DNA from 4 places in the Pantoea sp. PGP6 genome. Region 1 is predicted to be linked to each of the others. Evidence: riboswitches for the same ligand, from Rfam matches in the RefSeq annotation. Region 1 holds a riboswitch; each other region holds the start of a gene.

Region 1 (4,374 bases):
GCCAGTGCGCCGCGCAGTCCGCCGTGCAAGCCATCCACCACTACCGCCGCCAGCGGCGGCAGCAGCAGCAGTAACGCCAGCAGAATCAGCAACCCATCCGTTAGCCGGGCCAGACGCGAATCCTGCGGATCGCGCCAGCCGTGCAGCTGGCTGGTGCCGGCGGGTATCGCTTTACTGAATCGCTGGCTGAGCAGCACCAGCGTCAGGCAACAGCTGAGCTGAATCAGCGCCAGCAATGCGGCGCGACCGGGATCGTAGTCGTAGCTGAGTGCCTGAAAGATCGCCAGTTCAATGGTGGTGGCCTGGGGGCCGCCGCCCAGCGACAGCACGGTGGCGAAGCTGGCGAAGCAGAGCATAAAGATGAGCGCGCCGGTCGGCAGCAGCTGACGACGCAACCACGGCCATTCCAGCAGGCGAAAGTGGTGCCAGCCGCGCAGATCAAGCTGTGCGGCCAGCTGACGCTGCTCCGCCGGTATGCTCTCCAGCGCCTGTAGCATCAGGCGCGTAGCTAGCGGCAGGTTAAAAAAGACATGCGCCAGCAAAATGCCCTGCAATCCATAGGGCGAGAAGTGATAGTCGATGCCCAACCACTGACACAACTGTGCCAGCCAGCCGACGCGGCCATAAACCGTCAGCAGGCCGAACACCGCCACCAGCACCGGCAGCACCAGCGTCATGGCGCACAGACGCAGCAACAGCTGACGGCCGGGAAAGCGGCGGCGATAGAGGGCGCGCGCCAGCGGCACCGCAGGCAGCAGCGACAGCAGGGCGGAGAGCAGCGCCTGACCAAAGGAGAACGCCACAACGTGCTGCAGGTACTCATCCAGCAGCACGCTACGCCAGTCGGTGACCGGCGCGGCATTCCACAGTGAGATAAAGGCGAACAGCGCCACGCTGATTAACAGCAGCGTGGCGAGCGAACCGGGGATCAGCCAGCGCGGCATTAGCGGCTGACGGCGCGTTGCCACTGACTAATCCAGCCAGAGCGCTGGCTGGCTACCTCTTCCGGCGAATAGTGCAGCGCGGTGGCGGGCACCTGCAGCGTGGCGAAGCCAGCAGGCAGGGTGGTATCGATCACCGGATACATCCAGTTGCCGGTCGGGATGGTGTTCTGGAACGCCGGCGAGACCATAAACTGCATGAACTGCTGCGCCAGTTTCGGCTGTTTACTGCTGGCTAACTGCGCAGCAACCTCGACCTGCAGATAGTGGCCTTCGGCAAACGGTGCGGCGGCGTAGTTCTCTTTTTTCTCTTCGATAATGTGATAGGCCGGCGAGGTGGTATAGCTCAGCACCAGATCGCCTTCGCCTTTCAGGAACAGACCGTAGGCTTCACTCCAGCCCTTGGTTACCGTCACGGTTTTCTGCGCCAGCTTTTGCCATGCCTGCGGGGCCCGATCGCCATAGACTTTCTGCATCCACAGCAGCAGACCTAATCCCGGAGTACTGGTACGCGGATCTTCATAGATGACCCGCCATTTTTCCGGGCTCTCTACCAGCTCTTTCAGGCTTTTCGGCGGATTTTTCAGACGGGTTTTGTCATAGACGAAGGCGAAATAGCCATAATCAAACGGAACAAAGGTGCTGTCGTGCCAGCCGCCCGGCAGCGTCAGCTGTGCGGTATCAACCTTGCTGGCGGCAAACAGACCGGTTTTTTGCGCCGCCTGCACCAGATTGTTATCCAGTCCCAGCACCACATCCGCTTTGCTGTTTTTGCCTTCCATTCGCACGCGATTCAGCAGCGACACGCCATCTTCCAGCGTGACAAATTTCAGTTCGCAATCGCACTGGGCTTCAAAGGCTTTTTTGACCGCCGGACCGGGGCCCCAGTCAGCGGAGAAGGAGTCGTAGGTGTAAACCGTCAGAACCGGTTTGGCAGCCAGTACCGGGGTGGAAAGTAACAGCAGCAGTGGCAGAACTTTGTTAAACACTTTGCGCTCCTTCAGGAGAATAGGGGATGAGTCGCAAAGGATCTGAGCAGCAGGTCTCTCAAATCCCTACGTCGGTATTAACCGAATCAGGTTCGACGGGTCTCTCTCAGCCGTTTGCGGTCAGCAGGCGGCACCCCGTTGAGAACGTCACATTCTAGTCATTTCAGCGTCAGCGCGAAAGCGTTACAGCGCGGGCGGCGCAAACCAGGCAGATTTAAAATCGAACCAGCCGAGGGTATTCATCCGCACGCCGCGCATGCTGCGCTGACCTTCAAGCAGCAGCCAGTGATGGAACAGCGGATGCAGACCGGCCTCTTCCACTAACCGCTTGCTCCATTCGGCCAGCGGCAGCGTTTTTTCACGCCAGCGGGCGGCATCAGCGTGCCAGTCGATCGGCAGGCAGTGATGCAGCAGCGGGACCTCATACAGCTGGGCGAACAGCGACCAGGCCAATGGCAGTGTGAAGTTCACGCTGCCGAGCCAGATGTCGCTGTCGGCGTCGCCCTGATGCCAGCATTCGTAACTGACCTCGCGCGTCTCCAGCGTGACGCCGTGCTGCGCCAGCAGCGGACGTAATGCATTAGCGATCCCTTCGTGCTCAACGTGCTGGCTGTACCAGGTGAGCGTCAGATGAGTCAGGCCGGGCGGCTTTTCGACCGGGGCCAGATCGCGGCGGTGATGCCAGCGCGGCAGCAGACCATACGCCGGAAACCAGTAGCGCTGATAGCCGACGCCGGCGTGGTTGAGCAGGGCGATAGGATTAAACAGATAGCTGACCCAGCGCCGTATCGCCTCGTCACGGCCTTTTTCCGAACGCTGATCGAACAACAAATAGTAGCAGCCTTCTTCCAGCCGGCTCTCTTCCTGAATCTCATCCGCGCCGTCGCCCTGCAGGCGCACGCCCGCGTAGACCAGCTCATCGCTGATATCCGGCAATACCCAGATAGAGACGTCATCAATCAGCGCGCGAAAGCCAAAGTAATCATCAAAGGCTTCTATCTTCAGCTGACTTTCCTGATTACGGATCACGCTGTAAGGACCGGTGCCGATCGGCTGGCGGGCAAAGTCAGGCTGCGTGGGCCATTCGCGTGGCAGGATCATCGCGCTGACGCTGGCCAGCAACCAGGGTAACCAGTCGTCGGGCTGGCTTAAGGTGATATCCAGCGTCCACGGAGCGGGCGAGTCGAGCTGTTGAATATGGGAAAACAGCGGCTGCTGACGCTGACGTTCCAGCGTGGCGATAACATCGGCCATCTCCAGTTCGCGGCCATGATGAAAGCGAATCGCCGGACGCAGAAAGAAGCGCCAGTGGAGCGGGGAAGTCTGCTGCCAGTGATGGGCAATATCGGCCTCAATTTCCCCGTTTTCCTCATTTATGCGCGTCAGGCCATTAAAAATCTGACGGGCAATATGGGTTTCGGAGCGGCGCAGGGCGGAGCCCGGCAGCAGATTCAGCAGCGGGCGGTAGTAAAGCACCCGCAGAATGTGTTTTCCCTGACGGAAACTGCGGCCAAGGTGAGCACCAATCATCTGCCTGACCTGATTCTTATCGCCGACCAGTTGCACCAGCTGATCGATGCGATCCTGATCCAGCAGATCCTCAGCGCGCTGCTGCTGTAGCGCCAGTCCGGTGTAGCAGAAGGTGAGTTGTGAGCGCTTACCGCGTCCGGCTTCGGCCTGCCAGATTAACCAGCCAGCCGCCTGCATCCGGTTGAGTAAGTTGCGCATATGACGGCGTGAACAGTGCAGCAGGTCAGCCAGTTCACTCAGGGTGATCTCCTGCGTCTGACCCTGGCAGCTTTGCCACAGGCGTATGAACTGCTGCTTCAGGCGAGATGAGGACATAAAAGAGGAACTCCCGGTGAAAAGCGCTCTGTTTTTCTTGCCTCATTTTAAGGGCAAACTTTGCTTTATGGGAAGAGCGGGAGGCATTCAGCTATGAATGGCGTTCGACCCTCATGCCGCTGTTCAGCGGGATGCTTTTCTGAGTAGGGTGCAATTACACCGCCAGCAGATGATCTCTGCTGGCTTTTTTCATGCCGCACGGTATCGTCTACCCTTCTTCTCTTCCCCTGTTCATCCTGTAAGGGATTTCGGTATGAAATCGCTGTTAACGCGGCAGCGCCGCATCAATCCGGTTTACCTCGCTTTTATGGTCGCCTCGTTCATGCTCGGTGTGGCGGGCGCATTGCAGGCACCGACCCTCAGCCTGTTTCTGACCCGTGAGGTGCAGGCCCGCCCATTCTGGGTCGGGCTTTTTTTCACTATCAATGCGGTGGCCGGTATTGTGGTAAGCATGCTGGTGGCAAAGCGATCGGACAGCGTCGGCGATCGCCGCAACATCATTCTGTTCTGCTGCCTGATGGCGCTGGTCAATGCGCTGCTGTTTGCCTTTACCCGTCATTATCTGACGCTGATTACCCTCGGGGTGCTATTGTCTGCCT
Region 2 (4,374 bases), 2.1 Mb from region 1:
CAGGTGCTGCAGGATAAACTGCGCAGCCTGAAAAACGTGGATGTCATCCTGAATGCCCAGACCACCGAAGTGAAAGGTGACGGCAGCAAGGTAACCGGTCTGCAGTATATCGACCGTACCAGCCAGACTACTCACGAACTGGCGCTGTCCGGCATTTTCGTTCAGATCGGTCTGCTGCCTAACACTCCATGGCTGGAGGGCGCGGTTGAGCGCAACAAAATGGGCGAAATCATCATTGATGCCAAGTGCGAAACCAGCCTGAAAGGCGTGTTCGCGGCGGGTGACTGCACCACGGTTCCGTACAAGCAGATCATCATCGCCAGCGGCGAGGGTGCGAAAGCCTCACTGAGCGCCTTTGATTACCTGATTCGTACCAAAGCGGCTGAATAAGTTTTGCGATAGCCACGCAACAGCCCCTCGACTGATGTTGAGGGGCTTTTTTTTTAATATCCCGCCAGTGTCATCAGCATCATCCACAGCGGCGTCGTCACCGCAGCAAACAGCGTCGAAAACAGCATGCTGGCGGCAGCCGGGCCGGTAATCACATTAAACTTCTGCGACATCAGGTAGACGTTGACCCCGACCGCCATCGATCCCAGCAGCACCACCACTTTACTCTCCAGCGGCGGCAGGCCGGTCAGCCAGGCAATGGCCCACACCGTCATCGGTTGCAGCACCAACTTGAGCAGGCAGAGGGTATAACTCTCTTTCAGTCCTTCCCGCACCCGGTAATGGGCGAGGCTCATGCCAAGGGTAACCAGCGACAGCGGGGCGGCGATCGATCCCAGCATCCGCAGCGGTTCAGCAGCCAGCAGCGGCAGCGGACGCTGCAAAAAACTCCAGGCGGTACCGCTGAGAATGCCAATAATCAGCGGGTTCTTCAGCACGCCGATCGCGGTGCGCCCCAGCCCCTGCAGCGAAAAGCTGCCCTGTTTCGCCCACTCAACCGAGACCGTCAGCAGGGTCCAGAGGATCAGGCTGTTAAACACCAGTACCAGCGCCACCGAGGGCAGGGACGCGGGCCCCAGCAGTACCGTCGCCACCGGAATGCCGAGCATCACGTTGTTGGAAAAGATGCCGCCCAGCGCGAAGACCGAGCCAGCAACGCCATCCAGCTTAAACAGCCTTTTGGCCACTATCCGGCCGACGATAAACACCAGCAGGCAGCTGCCAAAGAAGGCCAGCAGCAGCCGCGCATCAACCGGCGGGCTTTGATAAAAATGGCTCATCACGCCAAACAGCATGCAGGGCAGCGCGACGTTGAACACGAAGCGGTTCATCCCTTCGCTGATGCTGGCAGGCCATTTACCCAGTCGCGTCAGGCCGTAGCCCAGCAGGATCAGAATAAACAGCGGTGCGGACAGATAGATTTGATGGCTTAAGCTTTCAAACAACAGTGGCATAGAGAGAGTCTGGTCAGACGATGATTAATTACCAGACTAACAAATTGCTAACTAACTGTTAACTTTAACGGTGTCTGAACCGCTCGCCGTCAGGACAGTTATCCCAGCCAGCGGCGGGCCTGTTGATCGCTGATATCCCGGTAATAGACACGATGAATTATTTTGCCGCAGCGCAGACAGCGGGCGGAAATATAGGTGGAAAGATAATGTCTGCCATTTGGTGCGATAGCACCGTGACGTTCGATAGTGATGTCCTGCCATCGATGGCGGTGAGGAATAAGCGCTGACAATCGCATCATACATCCTGAATAGTATGAAGTTCCGCTCCTGGAGTGGTTTAACTCCATGAAATGAGGTGTTTTTTTCGGCGATGCTGTAAGCAGGCTAATTATTATGGCTGGCTACCGTTTAAGGGCGGAAACCGATGCCGCGATCGGCAGCACCTTATCTCTGGCTTAAATAGCTACCTCGAAAGGGGTAGTTTTATGGCCCGCAGCATTAAGCCTGTTTTTGCTGCGGCGAGAATTGATCAGGATCATGTGAAGTGTCACCAGCGCGAGGATGGCTGACGCAGCTCTGGCTTGCTTTCGCGACGCCACCTCCTTATGCTGCAGGCTGTAACACGACTCGGGGTGCCGCTTTCCGTCAGGAAAGGGCTGAGAAAAACCCGCTGACCTGAACTGGATAATGCCAGCGTAGGGAAGTCTGATGCCTGACCGCATTCGCCTTCTTATTCGCCGGTTGGGAGCTATGATGACAGATCAATCTCAACACCTTTCTGCTGCGCAATTCGCGCCCATTCTGCACCGTTTCCGCCGTCAGTCACCGCTGGTGCACTGCATGACTAACGACGTGGTACAAAACTTCACCGCCAATGTGCTGCTGTCGCTCAACGCTTCACCGGCGATGGTGATTGATGCGGAGGAAGCCGCGCAGTTCAGCGGCTTTGCCGATGCCTTACTGATTAACGTCGGGACGCTGACCGCTGAGCGCCAGCAGGCGATGCAGGCGGCGGTCACGGCCGCCAGGCAGGCGGGAACGCCCTGGACACTGGACCCGGTGGCGGTCGGAGCGCTGACGCTGCGCACCACCTTCTGCCAGCGGCTGCTGAGCCAGCAGCCAGCGGTGATCCGCGGTAACGCGTCAGAGATCCTGGCGCTGGCGCAACAGGCCAGCGGCGGACGCGGAGTGGATAGCCTGCATCAGGCGGATGCAGCGCTGGAGGCCGCCCGGCAGCTGGCTCGCGACTATCAGACGCTGGTGATTGTGACCGGCGAAGTAGATTACGCCACCGACGGTCAGCGCACCTTTGCCATTCGCGGCGGCAGCCCGTTAATGACGCGGGTGGTCGGCACCGGCTGTGCGCTGTCGGCGGTGGTGGCTGGCTTCAGCAGTCTGAGCGGCGATCGGCTGCTCAACGTCGCCAGTGCCTGTCAGGTGATGGCGCGGGCCGGTGAACAGGCGGCGGCAAGCTCAGCCGGCCCCGGCAGTTTTGCCACGGCGTTTCTTGATGCGCTCTGGACGCTGGAGGTGGACCATGAAACGCATTAATGCACTGACCATCGCCGGGACCGATCCCAGCGGCGGGGCAGGGATCCAGGCCGATCTGAAAACCTTTTCCGCGCTGGGCGCGTATGGCACCAGCGTGATCACCGCGCTGGTGGCGCAAAATACCCGTGGCGTCCAGTCGGTTTACCGGATCGATGCTGACTTTGTGGCCGCCCAGCTTGATTCGGTGCTGGACGATGTGCGTATCGACAGCGCGAAAATTGGCATGTTGTCAGAAACCGCCATCGTCGGGCAGGTTGCGGCCCGGCTGAGACGTAGCGCAATTCCTTTCGTGGTGCTGGATACGGTGATGGTGGCGAAAAGCGGCGATCCGCTGTTATCCGCCGATGCGATTGCCAGCGTCCGCGAACTGCTGTTACCACAGGTGTCGCTGATTACGCCGAATCTGCCGGAAGCAGCAGCGTTGCTGGGGTGCGCGGTGGCGGAGAGCGAAGCGCAGATGCGGGCGCAGGGCGAGGCGTTGCTGGCGGCGGGATGTCAGGCGGTATTGATCAAGGGCGGTCACCTGACGGCTGATAACAGCCCGGACTGGCTGATCACCCCTTCGGGCCAGCAGCGGTTCAGCACGCCGCGGGTTAATACCCGTCATACTCACGGCACCGGCTGCACGCTGTCAGCGGCGCTGGCGGCTTTGCGTCCGCGTCACGCCGACTGGGCTGATACGATCACCGAAGCGAAAGCCTGGCTGCAGCAGGCGTTGTTACAGGCGGATTCACTGGAGGTCGGTACGGGAATCGGGCCGGTGCACCATTTTCATCAGTGGTGGTAGCGGTGGATGTGCCATCCCGCGCTGAGGCGGCGGGACGGCACCGTTGCCGGGTCAGGGTGCTTCAAACCATGCGCTGTTGCGCTCGGCAATAGGGGTAATTGAGAAAATCATCTCCTGCAAATGACGGCGCATCGCGGCTTCGGCGGCGTCTGCGTCGTGATGTTTCAACGCTGCAAAAATCTCCTCATGCTGCTGAATCAGGCTTTCCGGCGGTGAAACCTCACTCAGGGTCAGAAAACGAACCCGGTCCATCGCCGCTTTAATGTTCTCGACGGTTTCCCACGCCAGCTTGCAATCAATACTTTCGGCAATCAGCCGGTGAAACTCATCATCCAGGCTGAGAAACGCCTGGCTGTCATGCCGCTCAGCCGCCATGCGTTGCAGCTGCAGGTTGTGTTCCAGCATCATCAGCGCCGGGTCGCCAATCTCCAGCGCCGCACGGCGCACCACTGAGACTTCCACCGCTTCACGGATGAAGCGGCCGTCCGCCACCCGTTTGGCGGAAATTTTACGCACAAAGGTGCCGCGTTGCGGCAATACCTGTACCAGTCCGGCTTCGGCCAGCTTGATGAACGCTTCGCGCACCGGCTGGCGTGAGACGTTAAAACGCGCAGAGACCTCTTTTTCCGACAG
Region 3 (4,374 bases), 430 kb from region 1:
AGACGTTATTACGATGACGGGCGTGATTCGCCAGCAGGATCTCATCGCCACGCCGGATCGCCACGATAATGCAGGGCGCAATCTGCGGATAATAGCGCTCGCGGCAATGACTGCACAGGCAGGCAAACTCATGTTTGCTGTGGTGCATTTCGTGACCACAGTAGCCACACCAGCGATGGGAACGGTAGAACTCCGCCAGCTGCACGCCGCGTCCCGCCAGCTGAAACAGCCCCACATCCAGATCGATCAGTTGCCGTACCGAGAACATGCTCTCTGCACGTGGCTCGCAAATCAGCCAGACTTTTTCCCCCTGCCACTCGCCAATCTGTCGGGCTTTGGTACCCGTCAGACCGAAATTTTCGGCGCTTCCGTGGGGTAAATCACCTTGCGGCAACCAAAGTTTCTGCTCGTGGCTGACAATCCACCATCCAGCGTCTACGCTTGAGATTTCGCATTGCATTTATTTCGTCATCCTTAGCGTCAACTCGCACGCTGAAGTCCTGATGTTAAGTGTGTAGATGAACAACTATAACTCACATGGAGTTAGATATGCTTAACCAGTTAGACGTCCTGGCCGAACGCGTAGGTGGCAGTAACGAACTGGTCGATTCGTGGCTGGAAGCCCGTCGCCAGCTGTTAGTAACCTATTACCATCTGGTCGGACTTAAACCGAATAAAGAAGCCCTGACCCGCCTTGATGAGCAGGCGCTGGATAACTTTTGTCATGGCCTGGTCGATTATCTTTCCGCCGGTCACTTTAGTATTTATGAACGCATCATCAGTGAGATGAGTGGTGACAGCCCGATGATCGCGGCGGCCCAAATCTATCCCCCGCTGGAAGCCAACACTGAGCGCCTGATGCAGTTGTATGATGGCCATCTGCAGCAGGCGATCGATGATGATAACTGCATGACGTTCCAGCAGGCGCTATCTGAAGTCGGTGAAGTGCTGGAGGCGCGCTTTACGCTGGAAGACAAGCTGATCCAGCTGGCGTGGGATAACCATCTGGCACCACCGCCGGTGGCCAATGACAGCCAGATTGCTCGTCCGGCATAAGGTTAAACGCAGGTAAAGGGGTTGTGATTCAGTTGCAGCCCTTTTATGCTGAAGGGGTTCTGATGGCTGAGGCCAGAAGAACCCATTTTTTTCTGTTAGAACGTTAAGGTTTTTCGTCTTCAGCGGGCGCTCTGCCAGCCGCAGCGTAAAACCGCATTCTTGTCGGAGTGCCCAGTTGGGCTGAGACCGTTAATTCGGGATCCGCGGAACCTGATCAGGTTAGAACCTGCGAAGGGAACAAGAGTAAATATTGTCGGTACGCCAGTCTCTTGCACTGCCCGTGCTGTTACTCCTTCCGAACTCCGGACAAGCATCATTCCCACTCAACTGGAAGATTGCTATGTCTGACCCAAAAATGACCCGTCGTGAACAGCGTGCCCTGGCGCAGGAATTTATCGATTCACTGCAAGGCGGCAGCGCATTTCCCCGTTCTGAACGCATCTGGATTACCGGCAGTCGGGAGGATATTCGCGTACCGATGCGCGAAATCAGTCTCAGTCCGACCCCGGTCGGCGGCAGTAAAGATCAGCCACTTTATGAGCAGAATGAGGCGGTGCCGGTCTATGACACCGCCGGTGCCTATGGCGATCCCGCCGCGCAGATTGATCTGCATCGCGGGCTGACAAAGCTGCGGGCAGGTTGGATCGAAGAACGCAATGATAGCCAGCCACTGCCACAGCGCAGTTCAGACTATACCCAGCAGCGTCTGGCGGATGATAGCCTCGATCATCTGCGCTTTGACGCGCTGCCCACCCCGCGTCGCGCCCTTGCTGGCCGTTGCGTCACGCAGATGCATTACGCCCGCCAGGGCATCGTGACGCCGGAGATGGAGTTCATCGCCCTGCGGGAGAATATGGGCCGTGAGCGAATTCGCAGCGAGGTGTTACTGCAACAGCACCCGGGCCACAGTTTTGGCGCGCATTTGCCAGATAACATCACCCCGGAGTTTGTGCGTCAGGAAGTGGCGGCTGGCCGGGCGATTATTCCCGCCAACATTAACCATCCTGAATCGGAACCGATGATTATCGGGCGTAACTTCCTGGTCAAGGTGAATGCCAACATCGGCAATTCAGCGGTCAGCTCGTCGATTGAGGAGGAGGTAGAGAAACTGGTCTGGTCGACCCGCTGGGGCGCCGATACGGTGATGGATCTCTCTACTGGCCGTAATATTCATGAAACGCGCGAATGGATTTTGCGTAACAGCCCGGTGCCAATCGGCACAGTGCCGATTTATCAGGCGCTGGAGAAAGTGAACGGCGTGGCCGAAGCGCTCAACTGGGCAGTATTCCGCGATACGCTGCTGGAACAGGCTGAACAGGGAGTCGACTACTTCACCATTCATGCGGGCGTACTGCTGCGCTACGTGCCGATGACGGCAAAACGGCTGACCGGGATTGTCTCGCGCGGCGGATCGATCATGGCGAAATGGTGTCTGTCGCATCATCAGGAGAGCTTCCTCTATCAGCATTTCCGCGAAATCTGTGAAATCTGCGCGGCCTACGATGTCTCACTGTCGCTGGGCGATGGCTTGCGTCCAGGCTCGATTCAGGATGCTAACGATGAAGCGCAGTTCGCCGAACTGCAAACGCTGGGCGAGCTAACGCAGATCGCCTGGGAATATGATGTGCAGGTGATGATTGAAGGCCCCGGCCACGTCCCGATGCATATGATCCGCCGCAATATGACAGAGCAGCTCGATCGGTGTCACGAGGCCCCCTTCTATACGCTTGGTCCCCTCACCACCGACATTGCGCCCGGCTATGACCACATTACCTCCGGTATCGGCGCCGCAATGATTGGCTGGTTCGGCTGTGCGATGCTGTGTTATGTCACGCCCAAAGAACATCTTGGTCTGCCAGATAAGGAGGATGTGAAGCAGGGTCTGATCACTTATAAAATCGCCGCTCATGCCGCCGATCTCGCCAAAGGCCATCCGGGCGCGCAGATCCGGGATAACGCGATGTCAAAAGCGCGCTTTGAATTCCGCTGGGAAGATCAGTTCAATCTGGCACTCGATCCGCATACGGCGCGCGCGATGCATGACGAAACATTGCCTCAGGCGTCCGGCAAGGTGGCCCATTTCTGCTCAATGTGCGGCCCTAAATTCTGTTCAATGAAAATCTCTCAGGAGGTACGGGATTTTGCCGCACGCCAGCAAGCCAGCGCGCAGCCGATTGAGGTTGGCATGGCACAGATGTCTGAACAATTTCGCAGCCGGGGTGGTGAGCTTTATCATCCGGCAGATGCCATGAAGGAGGAGTAACTATGTCCGCATTTCCTGCTACTGTGTCGCGTCTCGGCCTGTATCCGGTAGTCGATAGTGTTGAATGGATCGAACGCCTGTTAGATGCCGGCGTCCGTACCCTGCAACTGCGCATCAAAGATCAGTCGGACGAGGCGGCAGAAGCGGCCGTCGCCCAAGCCATTGCGCTGGGCAAACGCTACGATGCGCGCCTGTTCATCAATGACTACTGGCGGCTGGCGATAAAGCATCAGGCCTACGGTGTCCATCTGGGTCAGGAAGATCTGGCGGTGGCGGACCTGGCACAAATCCGTCAGGCGGGATTACGACTCGGCATTTCAACCCATGATGATGCCGAACTGGATCGTGCGCTGGCCATTCAGCCCTCTTACATCGCGCTCGGGCATATTTTTCCGACCCGCACCAAACAGATGCCATCCGCGCCGCAGGGACTGGCAGAACTGCAGCGGCATCTGGCCCGCCTGACGCACATTCCGACCGTGGCGATTGGCGGTATCTCCGTTGCGCGGGCATCCGCGGTGCTGGCGACCGGCGTAGGCGGCATTGCAGTGGTAAGCGCCATCACCGAGGCAGAGGACTGGCATGAAGCGACGCGTACCCTGCTGGCGCTGGCTGAACCGGCGCAGCCAGCGTGAGTATTGTTGGGTAACAGCGCGCAAAAATAATTAAACTGCTGTAACGGCAGCGATAAATCAGGAATACCGCGCGCAGTTAGCCAATCAGTCACTGGCGCGGTGTCAGACAGCCGTTTAGTGTGGCCTTCGTCAGGTACGGTTACCTGACCAGGGCCAGTTCCCTCCTCTTTCTGGCCCTGCTTCTTCCCTACTTAGCCACCAGCAAATCGGGCGCTAAGGCGGCAGGAAGATCATCATGCTGGCAGGCCTGCATCGCCCGCTCGACGGCTGCCCCTACCCGCGCCACCGCCTGTTCGGTTTGTTCAGTGATCGGCAAGCCGTAGTTTAAGCGCAGGCAGTTACGGTATTTGCCCGAGGCGGAAAACAGTGAGCCGACGGCGATCTGAATTTTAGATTCACGCAGTTCGCGATTAAGACGAA
Region 4 (4,374 bases), on a different contig from region 1:
TCCGCGGCCAGCGTCTGAATCTGGTGGCGGGTCAGGGCATCAAGTGCGGAAAAAGGCTCATCCATCAACACGATCGGTTTGCGCGCATACAACGTGCGGGCCAGCGCAGCGCGTTGCCGCATCCCGCCAGAGAGCGTCGCGGGCCGCGCCGTTGCGTGACGATGCAGACCGACCCGCTCCAGCAGATGTTGCGCCCAGTGGCGGTCCGGTTTTTCACCCTTCAGGCGGCTGGCGAGGCAGACATTTTGTTCAACGGTCAGCCACGGATAGAGCAAATCCTGCTGACCCATCCAGGCGAACCGGCCAGCCAGCGGCAGGCCATCACTGCCGCCGATCACCCCGGATGTCGGCGGTGTCAGGCCAGCAATCACGCGCATTAAGGTACTCTTTCCGACACCGCTGGCTCCGAGCAGTGAGGTGAAACGTGCCGGGGTAATCTCCAGACTGAGCCGGTCGAACAGCCGATGCGTGGCAAAATCGACACAGAGGTCACGGATTGAGATGCCGGGCGGCAGTAATGCCATTGAGCCGCTCATGATGACAAAGGGGGTTGATGATTGAGCCCCATCTGCCAGAAGGCGGATTCCAGCTGGGTGGCGGTGGTGAAGAGGGTCGCCAGCCGGTCAAAACGTGCTGCGCCGGCGCGCTGATGGGCCAGCGTTTCAAACAGGTCCAGAGAGGCTCTGACGCCCGCCAGATAATTGGCATCACCATAATTCTCTATCCAGGCGGCATAAGGATTGCCTTCGATGACGGTGGTGGGATGATGTAACACGCTCAGGCCGATTTCGGCATAGCCTGCAACACACGGCATCAGCACGGTCAGCAATTCCAGCGCATCTCCGCTGTGGCCGACATCCAGCACGTAGCGGGTGTAGTTAAGCGTTTCAACCGCTTCGGTCTGGCTGACCAGCGCGGCTTCGCTGATCCCCCACTGCTGGCAGTACGCCCGGTGCAGCGGCAGTTCATTGACAATGGCATTGAGGGAGGCCGTTGCGGTTCGCAGCGCGGCCGGATCGTGCAGTTTGCTGACCAGCAGCCCATAGGCGCGGGCAAAATGCAGCAGAAACAGATAATCCTGGGTGAGATAATGACGAAAGGCGGCCGCAGGCAGCGTGCCCTGAGCGAGCTGCTTGACAAAATCGTGAGAGACATAGGCGTGCCAGTGATCGCCAGCCTGTTGTCGCAGGCGGCCATAAAAGCCGGTTTCAAAAAGTGAGAGTGACATGGGATCTCCAGTAACTGTTGGTTAACGAAAAGTGTTAACTCAGGGAGATCCGGGCATACGGTGAAGAACAGGCAATGATGCAGGAGATGTTGCAGAAGACTCTGCCGACCCGTCCCTTCGCTGGCATGACCCAGATCAGGTTCAAAGGGTTCGGTTTGCACCATCTCAGCCCATAACAGGACACCCCTCGGAGACGTTTGTTATACGATAATTGTCAGCTGAATACAACGGCACGCCGCAGGCATGCAACAGCCGATGGCCCCGCTAAACCGCCGCGGTTTAGCGAGCTAAGCCAGTGACGTTGTCACTCCAGCACTTCACCGTTACTGGCGATCACCTTTTTATACCACCAGAACGATTTTTTCCGACGGCGGGCCAGCGTTCCCCGGCCAAGGTCGTCGCGATCCACATAGACAAACCCGTAGCGTTTACTCATTTCGCCGGTTGATGCGGCCACCAGATCGATGCAGCCCCAGCTGGTATAGCCGAGCACCGGCACGCCATCAGCGATGGCGTCACCCATCGCCCGGATATGCTCACGCAGATAGCTGATGCGGTAGTCATCATCAATCTCACCTTCTGCGTTGATCGTGTCCCGTGCGCCGAGGCCATTTTCCACCAGGAACAGCGGCTTCTGGTAGCGGTCATACATCATATTCATAGTGATGCGTAGTCCAAGCGGATCGATGCCCCAGCCCCATTCACTGCGCGTCAGATGGGGGTTAGTCAGGGACTTCACCACGTTGGCGGCGCTGCTGTTGAGCTCGTTCATCTCCGCCGACGCGCAACGCGAGGCGTAGTAGCTGAACGAGACAAAATCGACGCTGTTTTTCAGGATCTCTGCATCACCGTCATCAATCTGCAGACTGACCCCTTTTTCACGGAAGAGCCGCGCCGCATAGGCGGGGTAATATCCGCGCGCCTGCACATCAATGAAGAACAGGTTTTCCCGGTCCTTTTCCAGCGCTGCCCAGACATCTTCCGGTTTGCTTGACCACGGATAGAAATTGCCGCCCGCCAGCATGCAACCGACCTGATTGACCGGATTAATGTCATGGGCGATTCGGGTCACCAGCGCGCTCGCCACCAGCTCATGATGTGCAGCCTGATATTTCACCTGGTCGTGATTTTCATCCGCCTCAAATACCAGCCCGGCCCCGGAGAACGGGCTGTGCAGCAGAATATTAATCTCATTAAAAGTCAGCCAGTATTTCACCAGACCATCAAACGCCTCAAAACAGCTGCGGGCATAGCGGGCAAAAAATTCGATCATTTTGCGATTCCGCCACGAGCCATATTCGGTCACCAGATGCATCGGTACGTCAAAGTGACACAGGGTCACCAGCGGTTCAATATTGTATTTACGGCACTCTTCAAACACCGCGCGGTAGAAGGCAATTCCCTCTGGATTAGGCGTCAGTTCATCACCGTTCGGATAGAGGCGACTCCAGGCGATGGAGGTACGAAATACGCTGAACCCCATTTCCGCCATCAGTGCGATGTCTTGCGCATAGCGATGATAAAAATCAATGGCGTCATGACTGGGGTAAAACTCATCATCCCGCAGGGCGAAACGCCGCTCCAGTCCGAGTTTCACCGGCATCCGATGCGGGCCGTGGGGGATCATGTCAACGGTGGTTAAGCCCTTTCCGCCTTCACGATAGCCACCCTCAGCCTGGTTGGCGGCTAACGCACCGCCCCATAAAAATCCTTGCGGGAATCTTGATTCAGACATGACATCCTCTGGTTTCGGGTCAGCATTGCCCGTTAGTTAGCGTTAATTGCATTGGTGCGCTCAGGGGCGGGCGTCGCTGCTGGCGCTGCCTGGGCCGTCGAGGGTCCGGTTTCCGGAATGTCCTCGAAACCTAAAATCAGCGTCAGCACAAATGACAGCACTACCGACAGCACCATCACGGCCGCAACCCAGACCATCGACATCGGATTGGCGGGATCAAAAAATTGTACGCTGGTAAACAGACCAGGCGAGGCCATTGAATGGCTGGCCAGACCGCCAATACCGGCCACCGCACCACAGATAAAGCCGCTGATTAAACAGGCGATCAGTGGACGTTTCAGCCGTACCGCTACGCCATACAGTGCCGGTTCCGAGATGCCCGCGATGATAGCTGACGCCGCTGCGGCCAGTGCAGTCTGCCGCAGTTCGCGGTTTTTGGTTCTGAATGCCACCGCCAGTGACGATCCGCCCAGCGAGAGATTGGCACCAATTTCTGACGGCATCACCATGCCCTCTTTACCGGTTTCAGCGATGGTCTGAATGATGGTTGGCGTAAAGACCCGGTGCATCCCGGTCATCACCAGCAGCGGCCAGATGGCACCCATGATGGCGACCGACAGCCAGCCGAGATAACCGTGAACGGTATAGACCAGCGCTGAGATGCCGCTACCGATCCAGATGCCAATAGGTCCAATCAGCACAATCGCGATCGGGGCGGCAATCAGCACAATCAGCATAGGCTTGAGGAAGTTTTTGGTCACGGCCGGCGTAATGCGATCTACGCCGCGTTCGATATGTGACAGAATCCAGGTCATTACCAGTGCCGGTATGACCGTGTAGGTATATTTCACTGCGGTCACCGGGATAAAGGCAAACTCTACCGGCTGGCCCTGAGCCGCTTTCGCCATCAGATCAATGAAATTGGGATGCACCAGCACGCCGGCAATGGCTATCGCCAGCGACATGTTGGTTTTAAATTTCAACGCGGCCGAGGCCGCTACCATCACCGGCAGGAAGAAGAAGGCACCATCGCCGATGACATTCAGAATAACCAGCGTCGATGAGCCTTTTTCAAACACGCCTGCCATATCGAGGATCATCGCCAGCAGCTTAACCATCGATCCGCCAATGATGGCGGGAATCAGCGGTGACATGGTGCCGACCAGCGCATCAAGAATCCCTGCACCGATGCCTTTCAATGTCAGCTTACGCTTAACCGGCGCCGATGAGGACGCGGAAGGCGAGCCAAGCTGCATCACCGCCTGATACGCCTGCGAAACATTGTTACCAATGATCACCTGGCATTGAGTGTCGTTATTTACCACCCCCATTACGCCATCAATGGCTTTCAGCCGGACGAAATCGACCTGGGTCTGGTCTTTAACCACAAAGCGCAGGCGAGTCATGCAAT

What was found. A riboswitch is a leader RNA that binds a small molecule or an ion and turns the genes downstream of it on or off. The one in region 1 is predicted to bind thiamine pyrophosphate.
Region 2: it holds a riboswitch for thiamine pyrophosphate, as region 1 does, so the genes downstream of both, thiM (hydroxyethylthiazole kinase) here and thiB (thiamine ABC transporter substrate binding subunit) in region 1, are expected to answer to the same signal.
Region 3: it holds a riboswitch for thiamine pyrophosphate, as region 1 does, so the genes downstream of both, thiC (phosphomethylpyrimidine synthase ThiC) here and thiB (thiamine ABC transporter substrate binding subunit) in region 1, are expected to answer to the same signal.
Region 4: it holds a riboswitch for thiamine pyrophosphate, as region 1 does, so the genes downstream of both, tenA (thiaminase II) here and thiB (thiamine ABC transporter substrate binding subunit) in region 1, are expected to answer to the same signal.

Annotation. Positions count from the first base shown of each region.
Region 1 is NZ_JBQBMA010000001.1:3,631,231-3,635,604, reverse strand. It holds gene thiP (thiamine/thiamine pyrophosphate ABC transporter permease ThiP) at 1-968, opposite strand, end outside; gene thiB (thiamine ABC transporter substrate binding subunit) at 944-1,930, opposite strand; TPP riboswitch at 1,976-2,078, opposite strand; gene sgrR (HTH-type transcriptional regulator SgrR) at 2,114-3,775, opposite strand; gene ACLIBF_RS17710 (MFS transporter) at 4,029-4,374, shown strand, end outside.
Region 2 is NZ_JBQBMA010000001.1:1,526,892-1,531,265, forward strand. It holds gene ahpF (alkyl hydroperoxide reductase subunit F) at 1-390, shown strand, start outside; gene ACLIBF_RS07250 (AEC family transporter) at 444-1,403, opposite strand; gene ACLIBF_RS07255 (hypothetical protein) at 1,502-1,699, opposite strand; TPP riboswitch at 2,022-2,122, shown strand; gene thiM (hydroxyethylthiazole kinase) at 2,157-2,954, shown strand; gene thiD (bifunctional hydroxymethylpyrimidine kinase/phosphomethylpyrimidine kinase) at 2,941-3,741, shown strand; gene ACLIBF_RS07270 (GntR family transcriptional regulator) at 3,793-4,374, opposite strand, start outside.
Region 3 is NZ_JBQBMA010000001.1:4,061,212-4,065,585, forward strand. It holds gene nudC (NAD(+) diphosphatase) at 1-460, opposite strand, end outside; gene ACLIBF_RS19635 (Rsd/AlgQ family anti-sigma factor) at 550-1,056, shown strand; TPP riboswitch at 1,210-1,310, shown strand; gene thiC (phosphomethylpyrimidine synthase ThiC) at 1,397-3,319, shown strand; gene thiE (thiamine phosphate synthase) at 3,322-3,954, shown strand; gene ACLIBF_RS19650 (aminotransferase-like domain-containing protein) at 4,142-4,374, opposite strand, start outside.
Region 4 is NZ_JBQBMA010000002.1:193,630-198,003, forward strand. It holds gene ACLIBF_RS21380 (ABC transporter ATP-binding protein) at 1-524, opposite strand, end outside; gene tenA (thiaminase II) at 533-1,228, opposite strand; TPP riboswitch at 1,324-1,426, opposite strand; gene ACLIBF_RS21390 (6-phospho-beta-glucosidase) at 1,533-2,963, opposite strand; gene ascF (PTS cellobiose/arbutin/salicin transporter subunit IIBC) at 2,996-4,374, opposite strand, start outside.